2 regions of the Arsenicicoccus cauae genome follow, and region 2 is predicted to be linked to the other one. Evidence: predicted binding sites of a transcription regulator. Region 2 holds the regulator's gene; the other holds the start of a gene.
The links. Region 2 encodes HrcA, which represses chaperone genes, less so after heat shock. Its sites were predicted from a motif close to TTNGCACTCGNNNNNNNCGAGTGCNAA; they were not measured.

Region 1: the regulator HrcA is predicted to act here: its motif matches at 8,087-8,113, upstream of groES (co-chaperone GroES).

What each region holds. Positions count from the first base shown of each region.
Region 1 covers NZ_CP171001.1:1,680,703-1,691,247, reverse strand. The annotation lists gene guaB (IMP dehydrogenase) at 1-1,106, opposite strand, end outside; gene ACF3NS_RS07970 (hypothetical protein) at 1,177-2,331, opposite strand; partial or broken gene ACF3NS_RS07965 (sigma-70 family RNA polymerase sigma factor) at 2,420-2,914, opposite strand; gene ACF3NS_RS07960 (response regulator transcription factor) at 3,171-3,770, opposite strand; gene ACF3NS_RS07955 (MerR family transcriptional regulator) at 3,983-5,071, opposite strand; gene ACF3NS_RS07950 (WhiB family transcriptional regulator) at 5,539-5,823, shown strand; gene groL (chaperonin GroEL) at 5,934-7,553, opposite strand; gene groES (co-chaperone GroES) at 7,654-7,947, opposite strand; gene ACF3NS_RS07935 (methyltransferase domain-containing protein) at 8,147-9,403, shown strand; gene ACF3NS_RS07930 (ribokinase) at 9,419-10,249, opposite strand; gene ACF3NS_RS07925 (glycoside hydrolase family 3 N-terminal domain-containing protein) at 10,318-10,545, shown strand, end outside.
Region 2 covers NZ_CP171001.1:2,210,693-2,221,237, reverse strand. The annotation lists gene ACF3NS_RS10375 (PhoH family protein) at 1-212, opposite strand, end outside; gene ACF3NS_RS10370 (histidine triad nucleotide-binding protein) at 268-624, opposite strand; gene ACF3NS_RS10365 (Gmad2 immunoglobulin-like domain-containing protein) at 752-1,825, shown strand; gene ACF3NS_RS10360 (16S rRNA (uracil(1498)-N(3))-methyltransferase) at 1,946-2,686, opposite strand; gene dnaJ (molecular chaperone DnaJ) at 2,691-3,815, opposite strand; gene hrcA (heat-inducible transcriptional repressor HrcA) at 3,945-5,000, opposite strand; gene ACF3NS_RS10345 (DUF3097 domain-containing protein) at 5,142-6,047, shown strand; gene ACF3NS_RS10340 (hypothetical protein) at 6,040-6,999, shown strand; gene ACF3NS_RS10335 (DHA2 family efflux MFS transporter permease subunit) at 7,012-8,460, opposite strand; gene nadA (quinolinate synthase NadA) at 8,632-9,609, shown strand; gene ACF3NS_RS10325 (L-aspartate oxidase) at 9,611-10,545, shown strand, end outside.

The DNA.
Region 1 (10,545 bases), 530 kb from region 2:
CTGGCACCTGCGACGAGCGCCTTGGCGATGTCGCCGGAGTACTGCAGTCCGCCGTCGGCGATGACCGGGACGCCGGCCGCCGTGGCCGCCTGCGCCGCCTCGTAGACCGCGGTGATCTGCGGGACCCCCACGCCGGCGACGATGCGGGTCGTGCAGATGGATCCCGGGCCGACACCGACCTTGACCGCGTCGACGCCGGCGTCGACGAGCGCGGCGGCGCCGGCGCGGGTGGCGACGTTGCCGCCGATGATCTGGACGTGCCGGGTCGCGCTGTCGCCCTTGAGGCGCTTGATCATGTCGATGAGCAGGCGCGCGTGGCCGTGCGCCGTGTCCACCACGAGCACGTCGACACCGGCGTCGATGAGGGTGGTCGCGCGCTGCCAGGACTCGCCGAAGTAGCCCACGGCGGCGCCGACCAGGAGCCGGCCGTGGGCGTCGTTGCTGGCCAGGGGGTACTGCTCGGACTTGACGAAGTCCTTGACGGTGATGAGACCGGCAAGCCGGCCCTGCCCGTCGACCAGGGGGAGCCGCTCGCGCTTGTGCTGGCGCAGCAGCGCCGTGGCGTCCTCGCGCGAGATGTCGACCGGCGCGGTGATGAGCGGCATGGGCGACATGACCTCGCGCACCAGCGTGGTGGCCCACTCCGCGACGGGGGTGAAGCGCAGGTCACGGTTGGTGCAGATGCCGAGCAGGGTCAGGTCCTCGGCGACGACGGGCAGGCCGGAGACGCGGTACTCCCCGCAGATCTGGTCGAGCTCCTCCAGCGTGGCGTCGGGGCCGATGGTCACGGGGTTGCTGATGCGCCCCGTCTGGGTGCGCTTGACCAGGTCGACCTGGTAGGCCTGGTCCTCGATCGACAGGTTGCGGTGCAGGATGCCGAGGCCGCCCTGACGGGCCATGGCGATGGCCATGCGCGCCTCGGTGACCGTGTCCATCGCGGCGGACACGAGCGGGATGCGGATGGTGAGCTCACGGGTCAGGCGGGTCGTGGTGTCGACCTCGCTCGGGATGACGTCGGTCTCCCCGGGCAGCAGCAGGACGTCGTCATAGGTGAGCCCCAGGGTGGCGAACTTGTCGGGCACGGCGCGGGTTTCCTCGAGGCTCATGGCGCCAGTCTATCGGCGGTGACCCGGTGGCTCGTATGCCGTCAGCCGGGGCCGGGCGTGCGTCACCGACTCAGCGCTGCTCGCCGCCGCTGCCGCCCCCGCGGCTCGTCCTGGACTCCCGCGTCGCGATCTGCGATCGCTGCTCCCCGGACGTGCGGCGCTGCGAGGTGCCGGAGGTGCGGGCACGGACGGAGGTCGCCGGGACCGACCCGACGCGCGCCGTCCCGGTGGCCGTCGCCGAGGGCGTGGGCGTGGAGGTCGGCCGGACCGTGAGAGTCGGGGACGTGGTCGGCGTCGACGGGATCGAGGTGGGCGACGTCGGCGAGGTGGGCGTGGTGGTGGGAGACGTCGGGCGCGTCGGCGTCGGCTGGGTCGGGTGGGTGGTGGGCCGCGGCGACGTGGGTGCCTGGGTCGGGGACGCGGGGGACGTCGGGGCGCCGGTCGCGGGGGTGCCGCTCGGCGCAGGGCCGGTGGGCGACGTACTCGGACGCGTGGAGGGACGGCTCGTGACCGGCCCGGCCGCGGCGGGGGCACCGTCGGGGCGCCCCGGTGAGCGGATGCCGGGACGCGCTGCCGAGGTGGAGGCGGGGCTCGGCGGGTCGGCGAGCACCAGGTGGTCGCCGCGGGAGTCGGTCGCCGTGAGGTCCTGGCGCACCGTGGCGAGCAGGGCCTGGTCGGCGTCGTCGAGCAGCGAGGGGTCACGACGGAGCTGGTCCTCGACGAGGCTCAGGACGGCGGCGGCTCCGTCTCGGTCCCCTGCCCCGAGGCGCTGGGACGCGAGGGCCAGGGCCGTGCGCACCGACCTGCCGTCCGGACCCTGGCTGGTCACGTCGGCCGTTGCGAGCACCGCGGCGTCCGCCGGCCGAGGCGCGGCCACGCCCTTCTCGACGCCGCGCTCGACCTTGCTGACGAAGCCCACCAGCCCGCCCTCGCTCGCTGCGGCGGCCACGGTCACGCCGGACAGGACGACGGCGGCCACGCCGGCCGCGACCCCCGCGCGGGTGACGAGGACCGTGCGCCTGGACGGCAGAGGTCGGGGCAGGTCGTCGACGAGGTCCGCAGGAAGGTCCTCGTCGATGTCGGCGGCCCAGCCCTGGAGCATGTCCAGCACCGGGTCGTCGTGCTCGGGGAGCTGGTCGCGGTCGGCGATCCGCTGCACCAGCTCGTCGTCGTCGCGGACGAGGCGCAGGGAGGGCTGAGGCGAGCCGTCCGGTCGTCGGGTCACCGCGATCCTCCCCCTCGGCCGGGGCGCCCATGATGGAGCGCAGCCGGGTCAGGGCGCGGTGCTGGGCCACCCGCACGGCACCGGGAGTCATGTCGAGGGAGGCCGCGACCTCCTCGGCGGACATGCCCACCGCGATGCGCAGCGTCAGGATCTCGCGCTGGGTCTCGCCCAGACGGTCGAGCAGGGCCCAGGTGTCGGCCGAGCGCTCAGCGACGAGCACCGTGTCGAGCGGGCCGGCGTCGAGGTCGACCTCGTCGGGCAGCTCGTCGGTCGGCTCGGGGGCGCGCAGGCTGGACCGCATCGCGTCGGCGACCTTGTTGGAGGCGATGCCGTAGACGAAGGCCTCGAAGGGGGCGCCACGGTCCTCGTAGCGGGGCAACGACTGGAGCACGGCGACACACACCTCCTGAGCTGCATCATCGGCTGCCTGCACACCGGCGGGAAGGGCCCCGAGGCGGGCGCGGCAGTAGCGGAAGGCGATGCGTCGGACGTCGGTGAGCAGCGCCTGCAGGGCGGCGGGCTCACCCTGCGCTGCGGCCGACACGACGTCGGCCGAGCGCGTTGCGGGCCCCGTGGGTGACATCGGCCCCGGATCCCCGGACGTTACCTCCTGCGTGGCCGCGTGCGCACCGGCGCCACGGCCGAGGGCGGCGGGACCCCCCGCGTAGACGTGTAGGCGCCGCTGGTCACGGGGGTCGGGGACGCTCATCGACACCTCCTCGGGAGCGAGGGACCAACCCCTCGTCGGGCGGGTCGCGGACACGGCGAAGGCCGCCTCGCGGGCGTACCTTCCCCCAGAGTAACCGCCCGGCCCGGCCGGAGCCACCAAGCGCGTCAGGTCAGCTGATCAGCCCGGTGCGATAGGCGATGGCGACGGCGTGAGCACGGTCCGAGGCGTCGAGCTTGCGAAAGAGCCGTCGGGCATGGGTCTTGATGGTGTCCTCCGTGAGGTACAGCTCGGCGCCGATCTCGGCATTGCTGTGCCCCTGGCTCATCCCCCGCAGGACCTCGAGCTCGCGCGCGGTGAGCGTCGCCGCCACGCCGGGACGTCCGGCACCACCTGAGCGCGGCATCGCCTCGCCGATGAACGGCGCCAGGGCCACGGCCAGCTCCTCGCGCGTGGAGTCCTTCATGACGTAGCCCTTGGCGCCGTAGGCCAGGGCGCGAGCCACGCCGTCGATGTCCTCGGCCAGCGTCATCATCATGATCTGGGCGTTAGGGCGCAGCGCCAGCAGTCGCTTGACGGCGTCCAGACCCCCCATGCCGGGCATCCGCAGGTCCGTGAGCGTCAGCGCAGGCTGCTCGGTGGCGTACTTCGCAAGGAGCTCCTCGCCGGAGGCCGCGCCGCAGACCCGGGTCACGCCGGGCAGCGAGCCGATGCGGCGCATCATCACCTCGCGGGTGAGTGGCGCGTCGTCGCACACCATCACGGTCGTCATGCGGGCCTCCGGTCGGGTCAATTCAACTACCAAGAGTTATCTTGGCTCACCAAAGCATCCAGGTGCAGGGAAATCATCGAACCCGTCGCAATCTCCCCAAGAGGACAGACCCTACCGAGACCGGGCGGACCCGGTCCGCCGCCGGGGCGCCTGATCCCCCGCATGCTCCCGGCCGTTGGCCGTGCGCGCACCGGTCATCACCCTCAGCAAGGTCACCCCGTCGGGGCGCAGCACCTGCTCTCCACGGCTCGCACGACGTCGGCCATGGTGGCCTCTTGGCCCGGCCAGTGCAGCCAGCCCTCCCCCCAGTAGACCTGCTCACCCGCGCGCCCGGACTGGCGCAGTCGTCCGGCGAGCTGGGCAGCGACCGCACCCTCCCCGACGTAGACGACGAGAACCCCCTCCACCGCCCCCGCACCCGCGACGCCGCCGACACCGCCACCGCCACCGCCCAGGGGACCGTCCCCCAGGGCGCGAGCCGACTGAGCCGACGGGGGTGAGGACGCTGACGGGGGTGAGGACGCCGACGAGGCCGGGGACGCCGTCGAGCCGTCCGGCGGGAGGTCGCTGACCGCGATGGAGCGCTCGGCCAGGGCGGCGCGCAGCAGGAGGCGGGCGGCGGGGTCGTCGAACCCGGGCAGCGACACCACATGCACCGGCCGCAGGTTGCGAGGGCTGCGGCGCAGCCGGACGTCGCCGACCGCGCCGGCGGTGGCGGACGCGAGCATCGCGTCGGCGCGTCCCTGGGCGGCGGGGGCCAGCATCCACGCGGCGTTGCGGGCGGGCAGCACCCGCTCGTCCCAGGTGCGGGCGGCCCCGAGGTCCCGCTGGGCGAGGCGCAGCAGCGCCGTGCTGCCCTGCGCGTCGCCGTTGCCCAACGTGCCAAGGAGGGTCATGACCGGCGCCGCCACCTCGCTGCCCTGGGCCCCCCGGCCGAGGTAGCCGCCCCGCAGTGCGGACGACTCCGCCTGTCCCGGGACGAGGGCCGGCTCCCCCTCCGGCGGGTGGACGCGCGAGGCGGTGGAGGCGAGCTCCTCGGTGGTCGCGTCCAGGGCACGTCTCGCGGCGTCCCGCGACGTGAGACCGGACTGGGTGAGGGTCCTCATGAAGCGCAACCGCGCGACGTCGGTCTCGGAGTAGCGGCGGTGCAGACCGGACCGGTGGCCCGACGGCTCGAGGCCGTAGCGTCGCGCCCACGTGCGCAGGGTGGACGGGGCGACTCCCACCATCTCGGCCACCACGGCCACCGTCAGGCTCTCGAACCCGCTGGGACGCCGCGAGGCGCCGGTGCTAGCAGCCATGTGCAATATCCATCCTCGTCGCAGCCACGGGGCCGTCCGATCCGCCGTCACGCTCGCCGACCCCCGTCGACCTGTCAACCAGGTGCAACGATCCCCAGGGTCACCCCGTCAGCCCGCGTCCACCCGCCGGTCACCCCGAGTCCACCCGACCGGCGCGAAATTGACACAGAGTTGCCAGGTTTGCACATCGTGTGTCGAGTCTTTTGCGTCGGGCTTCACCGTCGCCCACGGAGCGAGAAGGCGACCCGGATTACCCGTGATGCCCCTTGTCGCAGGTGCAATCACGCAGGTACGGTCTTTCGCAGCAGCAGCCCCCGCCACCACGCGGCGTCGCTGGTCAGGGCTCACGGGTCACCCCGGGTTACTCGGGAGTATGTCATACGTTTGATCATTGTGCGAAGTGCTCGCATGGTGTGACCTGCGTGACAGTCCGGTCATCGACGGCGCAACCCTGCACAGGAGCACACATGGCCGAGATCAGCCGACTCCCCGGACCCGTCGCCGATCAGTGGGACTGGCAGCTGCAGGGCTCCTGTCGGCGGGAGAACCCCGACGTGTTCTTCCACCCCGAGGGCGAGCGTGGTCCCGCCCGGCGCAACCGCGACGGCGCGGCCAAGGCAGTGTGCGTCGCCTGCCCCGTCCTCGAGCAGTGCCGCGAGCACGCCCTGCGGGTCCGCGAGCCCTACGGCGTGTGGGGTGGCATGACCGAGGACGAGCGCGAGTCGCACTACACCACGATCGCGATCGCCTGACCCCGGCGCCTGCTCGTCGGCGGAGATCCCGCCGCCCCGCACCACCTACAGCGCGAAGGCCGCCCACCCCCTCGGGGTGGGCGGCCTTCGCGGCGTCCGTCCTGCTCGGCTCAGTGGCCGTGACCGTGACCGTGGCCACCGGCGGGAGCGGCGGGCTCCTCCTCGGGCTTCTCGACCACGAGGGTGTCGGTCGTCAGGACCATCGAGGCGATGGACGCGGCGTTGCGCAGCGCGGAACGCGTGACCTTGACGGGGTCGATCACCCCGGCGGCGACCAGGTCGACGTACTCCCCGGTCGCGGCGTCCAGACCGTTGCCGGGCTCCAGCTCGCCGACCTTGGACACGGCGACGTAGCCCTCGCGCCCGGCGTTCTCGGCGATCCAGCGCAGCGGCTCGGCCGCGGCCTTGCGCACGATGTTGGCGCCGGTCAGCTCGTCGCCCTCCAGCTGGAGGTCGTCGAGCGCGCGGACCGCGTGGACCAGGGCGGAGCCGCCACCGGCGACGATGCCCTCCTCGATCGCGGCGCGCGTCGCGGAGATCGCGTCCTCGATGCGGTGCTTCTTCTCCTTCAGCTCCACCTCGGTGTAGGCGCCGACCTTGATGACGCAGACGCCGCCGGCGAGCTTGGCGAGGCGCTCCTGGAGCTTCTCGCGGTCCCAGTCGGAGTCGGTGCGCTCGATCTCGGCCTTGATCTCGGCCACGCGACCGTCGACAGCCGAGGCGTCGCCCGAGCCGTCGATGATCGTCGTGTCGTCCTTGGACACCACGACGCGGCGGGCCTGGCCGAGGACGTCGAGGCCGACCTGGTCGAGCTTGAGGCCGACCTCCTCCGCGACGACCTGGCCGCCCGTGAGGATGGCGATGTCGGCGAGCATGGCCTTGCGGCGGTCGCCGAAGCCCGGCGCCTTGACGGCCACGACGTTGAAGGTGCCGCGGATCTTGTTGACCACCAGGGTGGACAGCGCCTCGCCGTCGACGTCCTCGGCGATGATCAGCAGCGGCTTGCCGGCCTGCACGACCTTCTCGAGCAGCGGCAGGATGTCGGCGATCGCCGAGACCTTGCCCTGGTTGATCAGGACGTAGGCGTCCTCGAGGACGGCCTCCATGCGCTCCGGGTCGGAGACGAAGTACGGCGAGATGTAGCCCTTGTCGAACTGCATGCCCTCGGTGAACTCCAGCTCGGTGCTGGCGGTGGAGGACTCCTCGACGGTGATGACGCCGTCCTTGCCGACCTTGTCGAAGGCCTCGGCGATCTGCGTGCCGACCTCGTCGTTCTGCGCGGAGAGGGAGGCGACGGCGGCGATCTCGGACTTGCCGGAGACCTCGCGGGCGTTGGCGAGCAGGCGCTCGGACACGGCGTCGACGGCCTTGTCCATGCCGCGCTTGACCCCGGCCGGGGCGGCCCCCGCGGCGACGTTGCGCAGGCCCTCCTTGACCATGGCCTGGGCGAGGACGGTCGCGGTGGTGGTGCCGTCACCGGCGATGTCGTTGGTCTTGGTGGCGACCTCCTTGGCGAGCTGAGCGCCGAGGTTCTCGTAGGGGTCGTCCAGCTCGATCTCGCGAGCGATGGTCACCCCGTCGTTGGTGATGGTGGGGGCGCCCCACTTCTTGTCGATCACGACGTTGCGCCCCTTGGGGCCGAGCGTGACCTTCACCGCGTTGGCGAGGGCATCCACGCCGCGCTCCAGGGACTTGCGCGCGTCGTCGTTGAACTCCAGCGTCTTGGCCATGAGCTTCCTTGTCAGTCGAGAGGTATGACGAGAGCCCCAGCCCCCAGCCGCGAAGGCTCGGGCCGGGGCTCCCAGAGTCAGTGCTGCGTGCGTGCGAGCGTCAGCCGACGATCGCGAGGACGTCGCGGGCGCTCAGGATGAGCAGCTCCTCGCCGCCGTACTTGACCTCGGTGCCGCCGTACTTGGAGTAGATGACCTTGTCGCCGACGGCGACGTCGACGGGGACGCGGTTGCCCTTGTCGTCGATGCGGCCGGGGCCCACGGCGAGGACCTCGCCCTCCTGGGGCTTCTCCTTGGCCGTGTCCGGGATGACGAGACCGGACGCGGTGGTCTGCTCGGCCTCGACGGCCTTGACGACGATGCGGTCCTCGAGCGGCTTGATGGAAACCGACACTGTGGTGACCTCCCCTTCGGGAATGTCGAGAGTGGACAGATGTATGGACTCCGGTGCCGTCGTGCGTCGGGCCGCCGTCGCGGGGGTCGACCCTTAGCACTTGCCTACCGAGAGTGCTAACTCACAATCTAGGAAGCCGCTGGCACTCGGTCAAGTCGAGTGCCAGCGGCTGTCCCGCCGGTGGGGGAGGATGGCCCCCATGGACCTCGCCACCACCCGCGCGCTCACCTCCCCCGAGGGGCTCGCGCTGCTCGAGGGACTCCGGCCGTATGCCGAGGCCAGCTCGCTCGCGACGTCGACCGCCCTGCGCCGCGACGGCCACTCCCCGGAGCTGGTGGCGGCGGTGCTGACGCAGAGCCGGTTGCGGCAGCGGGGACGCGCCAAGCTCGGCGACGCCGTCGACCGGCTCCTGCTCACCCCCGACGGCCTGGAGCAGGCCACCCGCCCCCAGGTCGCCCGGCAGCACGCGGAGCGCCTGGTGGCGGCCGGGATCCGCACCGTGCACGACCTGGGGTGCGGCCTGGGGCTGGACGCCGCCGCCATGGCCGAGGCCGGCCTCGAGGTCCTCGCCGTGGACGCCGACCCCGTGACCGCCGAGCTGGCCGGGCACAACCTCGCGCAGGTCCCCCTGCCTGCCGGCACGCCCGCCCCGCAGGTGCGGTGCGCCCGCGCCGAGGAGGTGGCCGACGAGGGGGTGGGCGCGGGCCGGCATACGGCCGTCTGGCTCGACCCGGCCCGCCGCACGCCGGGGGTGGCCGACGCGACCGGGCGGACCCGCCGGACCTTCCGCCTGGACGACCTCGCCCCCTCCTGGGAGCTCGTGCAGGAGGTGGCCGGTCGGGTGCGGGCGGCCGGGGCCAAGCTGTCCCCCGCCTTCCCCCACGCCGCCCGCCCCGTCGGGGCCGAGGCGCAGTGGGTCTCGTGGCGCGGCGAGGTGGTCGAGTGCGTGCTGTGGTGGGGCGACGCGGCCCGGTGGGCCGGCCGCACCGCGCTGGTGATGGACGGCGACGCCGCCACCCTCGGCTCCGCGCACGTGGTCACCGAGGCCGACCTGCCCGACGACGGCCCCGCGCCGGGGAGCGACCGGGGCGAGCTGCTCCACGAGCCCGACCGCGCGGTCATCCGCGCCGGGCTGGTCGGGGCGCTGGAGGCCCTGACCGGCGGCGCGGAGCTCGACGAGGGGGTGGGCTACGTGCGGTCCCCGGACGGCGGGCAGGTGGGGGTGCCGTGGGCCCGGACCTACCGGATCCTCGACGAGATCCCGTTGCAGGACAAGGCGATCCGGGCGTGGTGCCGCGAGCGCTCGATCGGCGACCTCACGCTCAAGAAGCGCGGCGTCGACGCCGACCCGGACCGCCTGCGGCGCTCCCTCAAGCTGCGCGGCGACGGCCGCGCCACCCTGGTCCTCACCCGCCAGTCCGGCCGGCCGGTCGCCCTGCACGTGACCCCGGTCTGACGGCTGCGGCTCGGCTCACAGCAGCGCGTCGCGCTGAGCCCCCCGGTGCCGCACCGCGTCGGCGCCGGCCCGCAGCGCCCCGGCCACCGCGTCCTCGTGGGTCGCCCCCAGCGCCAGGTGGGCGGCCAGCGCCCCGCAGAACGCGTCGCCCGCACCCGTCGTGTCCACGACCTCCTCCGGCGGGACCGGCGTCGCCGGGTGCTCCACCCCCATCCAGGACGCACCCGCCGCGCCGAAGGTCACCAGCAGCGACGCGGGGAAGGCCCCGTCGTCGGCCAGCTCCAGCGCCTCGTGCTCGTTGACCACGAGCGGGTCCGCCGCCTCGACGACGTCGAGGGGCAGGTGGTGGTAGGGCGCGGCGTTGACCACTACGCGGATGTCCCGCGTCGACACCCGCTGCACCGCCGCCGTCACCGTCTCGATCGGCACCTCCAGGCTGACCAGCAGCACGTCGCCCGCCGCCATCGTGTCGAGGACCCCCATGTGGTGCGGCAGCAGCTCGGCGTTGGCGCCGGGGCTGACGACGATGACGTTCTCCCCCTCGAGGTCCACGGTGATGAACGCGTGACCCGTCGGCTCGCCCTCGACGACGCGGACGTGCGAGACGTCGATCCTCCTGTCCTGCAAGCGATCACGGTATGCCGCGCCCGCCTCGTCCCCACCGATGGCCGCGACCATGACGACCTCCGCGCCCGCTGCCGCCGCCGCGACCGCCTGGTTGCCGCCCTTGCCGCCCGCCGTGCGCCGGGTGGACCCGCCGACGATCGTCTCGCCGGGGCGGGGCAGCCGGTGGACCGTGGTGGTGAGGTCGACGTTGACGGACCCGAGGACGTAGACGCGGCTCATGCCCCCATCATGCCGGTCCCCCGGCCACGCCGGGCGGGCACGGCCGCGCCCGGGTAGCGTCGGGCCCGATGTCCCCGCACGCCGCCCCCACCCTCGCCCCCACCCCCGCGCGGGCTCTGCTCGTCGCCGCGGCCCTCGCCCTGGCCGCCGGGTGCTCGACCCCTGCCTCGACCCCCGCCTCGACCCCCGCCTCGGTCCAGGCACAGCCCGGTGCCCCCGCCGGCAAGCCGACGCCGCCGAGCACGACCGGCACCGCCACGGCCCGCACCACCGCGCCCGTCCTCGACGTCACGGGG
Region 2 (10,545 bases):
AGCGCGGCGTCGCTGGAGGGACCGTCGAGGCGGAACTCGTTGCCTCGGACGTGGATGTCGAGCCGGGGGAACGCGCGCTCCATCGTGCGCAGGAGCTCGTCGTGCGGCCCCAGCAGGGAGATCATGGGGACGGATGCCGGTATGACGATCGCATGGTGCGCGGCGGGGCCGCCGCCAGGGCTCGGGGTGTCGGGTGGTGGGGTCTGTGTCATCGTCCCGCCAGTCTACGTGCCGGGTGCGACATACCCCCTTGTCGTCGGTCCCCCGTCAGCCGGGGGGCCACTGCATCGCCCGGCCGCCCACGACGTGCAGGTGCAGGTGGTCGACGCTCTGCTGCGCATCCTGACCGGTGTTGGACACCAGGCGGTAGCCGCGCTCGACGAGCCCTTCCTGCTCGGCGACCTGACCCGCCGCGAGGACGACGTCGACCAGCAGCGAGGGGTCCGCCTGGGCCGTCGCGACGGCGTTGGGATGATGCGCCTTGGGGACCACGAGGACGTGCGTCGGCGCCTGCGGCTGGATGTCGCGGAAGGCCAGCGTCGTCTCGGTCTCGTGCACGACCTCGCCCGGGATCTCCCCGGCGACGATCTTGCAGAACAGGCAGTCCGGGTCACGTGGGGTCATGCGTGCAGCCTAGCCAGGCGCCTCCGGCCCGGCCCGGCGAGATCTCGTCGGCGGGGCGCCGCGTCCACGAGCCCTCGGGTGGGAGACACTGTGACGCACATCGTCGTCGTCAGCGAAGGAGCTCGACGTGACCACCAGCACCAGCGCCACGTCCCGCCAGGTCCTGCGGGCCGCGGCGGTGGCCGCCTCGGCCGCCGTCGCTCTCGCCGGGTGCGCCCAGCAGACCACCACCTCCCAGGCGACCGCGCCCGCGGCCGCGACGAGCGGCACCACCGATGGCTCTGCCGGCGCGACGACCTCTCCCACCACACCGCCCGCCGGCACGACCAGCTCCGCCGGCTCGACCGGCCCCGCCGCGGAGCAGTCCGGGTCCCCCGCGCCCGTGGACGCCACCACGGCCGGCGCCGCGACGCCCGCCGGGCCCGACGTCGCCGCACGCACCGTCGCGTCGGTGTCGGGGGCGGCTCTGCCCGTCTACTTCCTCGGGCGGGACGGCACCCAGGTCCGCGAGGGCGGCGGTGCGCCGACGCCGCGGCTGCGCCTCTTCCGTGAGTTCGTGCCGACGCCCCGGCCGGGCTCGACCGCCCAGCGCGCCGAGACCGCGGCCAACGTCGCGATGCGCGAGGCCGGGTCGCGCGGCTACCTCAACGTGTGGGGCGAGCGCACCGTCACCGACGTCCACGTGGGCGCGAGCACGATCGAGGTGACCCTCGACGGTCCGACCCGCGCCGTCGACGGCGCCACGGCCCGGATCGGCACGGCTTCCGTCGTCTGGACGGTGACCGCCGTGACCGGCAAGAACCTCCCCGTGCGGTTCCGCTCCCCCGACGGTCGCGTGCTCGGTCCGCTCCCCACCAGCAAGACCTATGCCCGCTCCTCCGGCGTCGCCCAGACCGGCGAGCTCGCCGCGGTCTGGATCGACTCGCCGGGGGCGGGGGCCGCGCTCAAGGCCGGGCCCGTGGTCGCCACGGGCCAGGCGTGTGCCTTCGAGGGGACGGTGGCCTACTCCCTCACGCGCGCCGGCAAGGCCGTGCGGTCGGGCCACACCACGGCCTCCGTGGGTTGCCCGACGCGCGGCACCTGGCGGCTCGACCTCGGCCGTCTTGGTGCCGGCAGCTATCAGCTGCAGGTCTGGGCGCCGAGCCCGGCGGATGGCCAGCGCGACCTGGGCCGGGCCACCCGCACCTTCACCGTCCGCTGATTGCCCCTGCCGGGGGCCGGATCATCAGCCTGGCGAACGAAGCCCGGTCGATGCCCCTACCGGGGGCCGGATCATCAGCCTGGCGAACGAAGCCCGGTCGATGCCCCTACCCCCGGTAGGTCACCAGCGGGTGCGGGCGAGGAGCACGGCCAGGGCCGCCGGTCCGGCGCTGGAGGACCGCAGGACGTGCGGGCCCAGCCGTATGGCGCGCGCCCCGGCCTCCTCGAACGTCGCCAGCTCCTCGGCGGAGATCCCGCCCTCGGGGCCGACCACGACCACCACCTCGCCGGACCCGGGCAGCTCCACGTCGTTGACCGATGTCGTCGCGTCCTCGTGCAGCACGAGCGCCAGCGAGGCGCAGGCCAGGCGCCCCGCGAGCTGCCGGCTCGTCTCGTGCTCGGCGACCGACGGCGTGCGGTGCCGGCGGGACTGCTTGGCGGCGGCGGCCACGACCTGCTCCCACTTGCGGTGGGCCTTGGCCGCGCGGTCGCCGCGCCACTGCACGATGGACCGCGCGGCGCCCCACGGGACGACCTCGTCGACGCCGAGCTCGGTCGCCGACTCGATCGCCTGCTCGTCGCGGTCGCCCTTGGCCAGCGCCTGCACCAGCACGAAGCGCGGCGTGGGGGCGGCGGGTCGGCATACGGTCTCGACGCGCACCGTGATCTCCCCCGATGCGACCGTGGACACCGACCCGGCCACCTCGGCGCCGCTGCCGTCGGACAGCAGCACGGCCTCGCCGCGCTGCAGGCGCAAGGACCCGGCGGCGTGCCGGCCCTCGGGCCCGTCCACGAGCACGGATGCCCCTGGGGTGACGCCGGCCAGCGAGCCGGGCGGCAGGAGGAACAGCGGCGCCGTCATCGACTCAGCGGAAGGCGTCGCGGAGCTTGCCGAGCAGCCCCTTGTCGAGCGAGGTGGCGTGCCCGTCGGGGTTCTCCTCGCCACGCAGCTCGGCCAGCTCGCGCAGCAGCTCCTCCTGGCGCGAGTCCAGACGGGTCGGCGTGGTGACGTTGAGGTGCACGACGAGGTCGCCTCGACCGCCGCCGCGCAGGTGGGTGACACCGAGGTCGTCGAGGGTGACCGTGTCGGCGGACTGCGTCCCGCGCCGCACGTGCACGTCGGCGGCGCCGTCGAAGGTGTCCAGGGTGATCGTCGAGCCGAGGGCCGCCGCCGTCATCGGCACGTCGAGCGTGCAGTGCAGGTCGTCCCCGTTGCGCTGGAAGGTCGGGTGGGGCGACACGACCACCTCGACGTAGACGTCGCCGGGCTGCCCGCCGCCGGGGCCGACCTCGCCCTCGCCGCGCAGCTGGATGCGGGTGCCGGTGTCGACGCCGGCGGGAACCTTGATGGACACGGAGCGGCGGGTGCGCACGCGGCCCTCCCCCGAGCACTCGAAGCAGGGGTTGGGGATCACCGTGCCGTAGCCCTGGCACACGCCGCAGGGCCGGGAGGTCATGATCTGGCCGAGGAAGCTGCGCTGGACCTGCTGCACCTCGCCGCGGCCCTGGCAGGCCGAGCAGGTCTGGGGGGAGGTGCCGGGCTGGCACCCGTCGCCGTGGCAGGTGCTGCACTCCACGGCCGTGTCGAGGGTGAGCTCGTGGGTGTCGCCGAAGACCGCGGTGCGCAGGTCGACGTCGGCGCGCACCAGGGCGTCCTGGCCGCGGCGGACGCGCGAGCGCGGGCCCCGACCGCCCGCGGCCCCCGCGCCGGCGCCGAAGAACTGGTCCATGATGTCGCTGAACGTGAAGCCCTGCCCGAAGCCCGCCGACCCGGCGCTGGCATAGGGGTCGGCGCCCATGTCGTAGGCCTGCTTCTTGGCCGGGTCCCCGAGGACGTCATAGGCCTGCGACACCCGCTTGAACTCCTCCTCGGCCTCCGGGCCGGGGTTGACGTCCGGGTGCAGCTTGCGGGCGAGCTTGCGGTAGGCCTTCTTGATCTCTTCGGCGCCGGCGCTGCGGTCGATCCCGAGGGCTGCGTAGTAGTCGTTCACGAAAGTCCTTGCCTGACAGAGTGGTTGGCCTGGTTCACGGTAGTCACGATGGTGGCTGAGCCGGTCGGGTCGGCTGGGCCGGTCGGGTCGGCTGGGCCGGTCGGGTCGCTGACCGCCGGCCGGCGGTGGCTAGCCACCGAGCGACCGAGAGACGTATGCCGCGACCGCCCGCACGGCCGCCATCGTCGTGGGGTAGTCCATGCGCGTCGGGCCGAGCACCCCCAGCCCGGCCACGAGGTCCGGCCCGGCGCCATAGCCGGTCGAGACCACGGAGGTGGACACGAGGCCGGCGTGGGACAGCTCGCTGCCGATGCGCACCGAGACGAGGTCGGAGGCGTCCATGGCGGGGCGGGCGGGGTCGTCGTGCATGGCGTCGATGAGGCTGAGCAGCACGACGTGCTCCTCAAGGGCCTCGAGCACGGGGCGCAGCGACGTCGGGAAGTCGCCCGAGCGGCGCGCGAGGTTGCTGGTGCCGGCGATCACGACCCGCTCCTCGCGCTCCTCGACGACGAGCTCGGCCAGGGCCGTGGTGACGGCCTCGACCGCCGCGCGGTCAGCCACGGCAAAACCCTCGGACAGCCCGGCGAGCGCCCGCGCAACCTCGGTGAACGGCCGACCCGCGGCCAGCGCGTTGAGGCGCCCGCGCAGGTCGAAGGCCAGGCGCTCGCCGTCGGCATCGCCCAGGTCGCGGCCCACGTCGACGACCCGCTGCTCGACCCGGCCGGTCGTGACGATGAGCACGACCATGAGGCGCGGCCCGCCGATGGGCACGAGCTCGATGTGGCGGACGGACGAGCGGGTGAGCGAGGGGTACTGCATGACCGCGACCTGGTGGGTGAGGCTGGCGAGCAGCCGCACCGTGCGGTCCACGATGTCGTCGAGGTCGACCGACCCGGCGAGGAACTCGGCGATGGCCGCACGCTCGGGGGCCGACAGGGGCTTGACCTCGGACAGCTGGTCGACGAAGAGCCGGTAGCCCGCGTCGGTGGGGATGCGCCCGGCGCTCGTGTGCGGGGCGCAGATCAGGCCCTCCTCCTCGAGCGCGGCCATGTCGTTGCGGACCGTCGCCGCGCTCACGCCCAGCTGGTGGCGGTCGAGCAGCGCCTTGGACCCGACGGGCTCGGAGGTCGCGACGTAGTCCTGCACGATGGCTCGCAGGACCTGCAGGCGGCGTCCGTCGCTCATCGTCGACCTCCTCTCGTCCGGCGGCTGGCACTCAGGCATGCCGAGTGCCAATTCTACGCCGGGTGGCGCGCCACGACGAACTCCGCCGGTCCTGCGGCTAGCCTTCAGCACCGTCCGGCGACGCAGCAGCGAGGAGACCCCGTGGTGGACCGATACGGAACCGACGTCCTGTCCGGCGACTGGAAGGCCCCGCGCCGGGGGCGCTCGGAGGCGGTCCCCGCCGCCCGCGGCCTGGTCGTCGAGGACGTCGAGTCCGGCTGGGTGGGCGCCGTGGCCCGGGTCGAGAAGGCCGGCGGCGTCCACGTCGTCCACCTGGAGGACCGCAAGGGGCGGACAAGAGGCTTCGAGCTGGGCCCCGGCTTCTGGGTCGACGGCCGCCCGGTCACCCTCGTCCCGGACACGAGCGGGAGCGACGCCCGGCTGGCCGAGGCCCGCCAGGCCGCCTCGCGCACCGCCTCGGGGTCGGTCGCCGTCGCCGGGGCCCCCGCCCGCGTGGCCACCGGGTCGCGCCTCTTCGTCGAGGGCCGCCACGACGCCGAGCTGGTGGAGAAGGTCTGGGGCGACGACCTGCGCATCGAGGGCGTGGTCGTGGAGCTGCTCGACGGCGTGGACGACCTGGCCGCGGTCATCAAGGACTTCGCCCCCGACGGTGACCGCCGCATGGGCGTGCTGGTGGACCACCTCGTGCCCGGCACCAAGGAGGCCCGGATCGTCGAGCAGGCGCGCCGGGTCCCCGGCTACTCGCGGTTCGTCAAGGTCCTCGGCCACCCGTACGTCGACGTGTGGCAGTCGGTGCGTCCCGAGCGCCTCGGCCTGCAGCAGTGGCCCGTCATCCCCCGTGGCACCTCGTGGAAGCACGGGATCTGCGCCCACCTCGGCTGGCCGCACCGGTCGCAGGCGGACATCGCCCGCGCGTGGAAGCAGATCCTCGGTACCGTGCGTACGTACGCCGATCTGGAGCCGACCCTGCTCGCCAGCGTCGAGGAGCTGATCGACTTCGTCACCGTCCCCCTCGAGGACGACCAGCAGGAGGTTGTGCGTGCCTGAGGAGCAGGAGCCGCTCGCCGTCGAGCTGGTCGCCGTCGTGGTGGCGGTCCTGTCCGGGCGTCCCCGCGTCCTCACGGCTCCCCCGCCCGCCCCCGGCATACCGGCCCTCCCTGCCGGCCCCCTCGAGGCCGGCCAGCCGTCCCTGCAGGCCGGCCTGCGCTCCTGGGTCACCTCGCAGACGGGCCGACAGCTCGGGTATGTCGAGCAGCTGTACACCTTCGCCGACCACGACCGCGGGCTGGACGACACGCGTGGCCGCCGGATCTCGATCTCCTACCTCGGGCTGACGACGGACGACGCGCCGGAGCAGGCCCGGGCCGCCCAGCCGGGAGCCTCTGCCTGGCACGACGCCTACGCCCTGCTCCCCTGGGAGGACCAGCGCGGCGGCACCCGTCTGGTCGACGAGGTGATCGCCCCGCAGCTGACGCACTGGGTCGGCGCGGCCGGGTCCCCCGCCGACCGGACGGCCCGGCGGCACCGCTGCGACCTGACCTTCGGCCGCGGCGGGCACGCGTGGCTGCCCGACCTGGCGCTGCAGCGCTACGAGCTGCTCTACGAGGTCGGTCTGGTCCCCGAGGCCCGCGAGGCCTGGCGCCTGCCGGACGACGACCTGGTCCCCGGGGAGCCGATGATCGGCGACCACCGCCGCATCCTCGCGACGGGTCTCGCGCGGCTGCGCGCCAAGATCCAGTACCGCCCGGTGGTGTTCGAGCTCATGCCGGCCGCGTTCACGCTCGGTGAGCTGCAGGGGTGCGTCGAGGCGCTCGCGGGCCAGGCGCTGCACAAGCAGAACTTCCGCCGCCTCGTGGAGCAGCAGGCCCTGGTCGAGGAGACGGGGTCGGTGTCGTCGGGCACCGGCGGCCGCCCGGCGCGGCTCTACCGGTTCCGCCGCTCCGTGCTCGACGAGCGTCAGGTGGCGGGCACCAAGCTGCCGGCCCTGCGCACCCGGTGACGCCCCGCGGTCCTAGGACCGCGGGGTGCGCACCAGGGTCGAGGCGCCGAGCGCCAGCACGGCGAGCACTGCTCCCACCGCGAAGCCGCCCTGGACCCCGCTCGTCAGAGCGCCCGCCGCCGATGCGCCGCCGGCCGCCGCCCGTGCCGTCACGGAGGTCATGACGGCCACCGTCGTGGCCGTGCCCGCCGCGGCCCCGACCTGCTGCAGCGACCCGAGGATCGCCGAGCCGTGGGGGTACAGGTGCGGCGGCAGCACGCCGAGCGAGGCGGTGAACACGGGGGTGAAGACGAGCGCCAGCGACACGCTGATCAGGACGTGCAGCGCCAGCACGCCCCAGGGCGCCAGGACCGGTGCGAGCAGCGCCAGCATGACCAGCCCCGCGACGAGGCCGGCAGCGCCGGGGACGACGAGGCGGGGAGCGCCATACCGGTCGTAGGCCTTGCCCACCTGCGGGCCGAGCAGCCCCATGGCCAGTCCCCCGGGGATCATCAGCAGGCCGGTGGTGAGCGAGGACAGCCCGCGCACCTCCTGGAGATAGATGGGGAGCAGGATCACGGTGCCCATGAGCCCCATGAAGCACAGGACCATCAGGACCAGGCCGATGGTGAAGGTGCGGTGGGACAGGGTGCGCAGGTCGAGCAGCGGGGTCCCGTGGCGCTGCAGGACGAGCTGCCGCCAGGTGAACGCGCCCATGGCGACGAGCCCGACGAGAAGGCACCCCCACGGTGGCAGGCCCGAGGACGCAGCGCCGTGGGACGCACCCTCGCCGAGGCCGCTGAGCCCGTAGACGAGACCCCCGAAACCGACGGCGGACAGCGCGAGGCTGACCAGGTCCAGGTCGCTGTGCCCGGGCTCGGCGACGTCCACGAGGGCGCGGAGCCCGACGACGAGCGCGCCGACGGCGATCGGCAGCACCGCGGCAAAGATCAGCCGCCACGAGCCGAGCTGCAGCAGCAGCCCCGAGACCGCCGGCCCCATCGCGGGCGCCACCGAGATCACGAGGGTGACATTGCCCATGACCCTGCCGCGCCCGTGGGCGGGGACGAGGGTCATCAGCGTCGTCATGAGCAGCGGCATCATGATCGCGGTCCCGCAGGCCTGCACGACCCGGCCGCCGACCAGCACGCCGAAGGTGGGGGCGAGCAGGCAGGCGGCCGTGCCGACCGAGAACAGCGTCATCGCGAGGCCGAAGGTGCGCCGGGTCGCGAGCCGCTCCATGAGCCAGCCGGACACGGGGATGACCACGGCCATGGTCAGCATGAAGACCGTGGACAGCCACTGGGCGGTGGACGCGGTGACGTCCAGCTCGCGCATGAGGCGCGGGATCGCGTTGGTCATGATCGTCTCGTTGAGGATCACGACGAAGGTCGCGAGGACGAGCACGGTGAGGATCGTCCGGGTGCGGGCGCGGTCCACGTCGGGCGCGGGTGTCGCCTGGGCGGGGGCGTGGGGCTGCATGCGGGGTCTCCGGTCGTATGACGTGCGGTGGGGGCCTCCCCGGAGCGTCGTCGACGGGGTCGCTGCTCCATGGTCACGCACCGGGGGTGGCCAGCCAACTCGGTTGTCCCCGGATGCGTTATGCTCAGCGTCAGCAATTTCTTCTGCTCACGTCTAGCACAAGGGGTCATCGTGTCGCAGATCCTGCCCGACACCACCGCGCTCTACGACCGGGTCCGCCATCACGTGCTGCCCGCCGAGTGGGCGCTGATGACGCCCGATGTGGAGGCGATCTGGCGGCTCAAGGCCGAGCGGGACGCGGTCGTCCTCGCGCACAACTACATGACCCCCGAGATCTACGGCGGGGTCGCCGACATCACCGGGGACTCGTTGGCCCTCGCACGCGAGGCGCAGGAGGTCGACGCCGAGGTCATCGTCGTGGCGGGCGTGCACTTCATGGCCGAGACGGCCAAGCTGCTCAACCCCACCCGCACCGTGCTGATCCCCGACCTGCGCTCGGGCTGCTCGCTGGCCGAGTCGATCACCGCCGACCAGGTGCGGGCGCTGCGGGCCGCCCACCCGGGCGTCCCCGTGGTGACCTATGTCAACACCTCGGCGGCGGTCAAGGCCGAGTCCGACATCTGCTGCACCTCCGGCAACGCGACCCGGGTGATCGAGAGCCTCGGCACCGACCGGGTAATCATGCTCCCGGACCAGCACCTGGCCCGCAACGTCGCCCGCCAGACCGGCGTCGAGGTCATCACCCACCCCGGCGCGTGCGAGGTGCACGAGCGCTTCACCCCGCACGACATACGGCAGATCCGCGCGGACCACCCGGGGGTCGTGGTCATGGCCCACCCCGAGTGCCCGACCGAGGTCGTGGACGAGGCGGACCTGTCCGGGTCCACCGCCGACATGACGAGCTTCGTGGCGCGCGAACGCCCCGCGCGGGTCGCCCTGATCACCGAGTGCTCCATGTCCGACAACGTCGCCGCGGCGCACCCCGACGTGGACTTCGTGCGCCCCTGCAACCTGTGCCCGCACATGAAGCGCAACACCCTGGCCGCGATCCGCCGCTCGCTGCAGACCCTGACCCACGAGGTGACGATCGACCCCGCGGTGGCCGACCGGGCTCGGGCTGCCGTCGAGCGGATGCTGGCGGTGGGCTGAGGTGGCCCCCTCCTCGTCCACGCTCAGCACGCCCGGCACCCTCGGGACCCTCGAGACCTTCGGAACCTTCGAGATCACGTATGCCGAGGGCCCGGTCGTCGTCGGGGCCGGGCTCGCGGGCCTGCTCGCCGCCACCGCCCTGTCCCCCGTCCCCGGCACGGTCATCAGCCCCGCACCGCTCGGCGTGGACACCTCGACGGGGTGGGCCCAGGGCGGCATCGCGGCGGCCGTGGGGCCCGACGACGACCCCGCGCTGCACGCCGAGGACACCCTGCGCGCCGGCGCGGGCCTGTGCGACCCCGAGGTGGTCCGCTCGGTGACCGACGCCGGGCCCGAGGCGATCTCGTGGCTGCTGGCGCTCGGCGCGAGGCTCGACCGTGGGCCGGACGGCGCCTTGGCACTCGGTCTGGAGGGAGCGCACTGCCGCCGCCGCGTGCTGCACGCCGCGGGAGACGGGTCGGGCGCGGAGCTGCTCCGCGTGGCCGTCGCCGCGGCGCGGCGGACGCCGTCGGTCACCGTCGTCGAGGGCGTACGCGCCGTGCGTGTGCTCACCGACGCCCACGGGGTGGCCGGGGTGCTCGTCGAGGGCGCGGGTCCGCGCCGCGTGGTCGCCACCCGGTCCGTCATCCTGGCGACGGGTGGCCTCGGCGGCCTCTACGCCCACACCACCAACCCGCTCGCGTCTCGCGGGCAGGGACTCGCCCTCGCGGTCCGCGCGGGCGCCGTCGTGCGCGACGTGGAGCTGGTGCAGTTCCACCCCACGGCCCTGGACGTCGGGCTGGACCCGATGCCCCTGGTCTCCGAGGCCGTGCGGGGCGAGGGCGCCACCCTCGTCACCGCTTCGGGGGCGCCGGCGGTCACCGACCCCCTGGCCGCCCGCGACGTCGTCGCCCGCGCCCTGTGGGCGGCCCGCCAGGCAGGGCACGCGACCTGCCT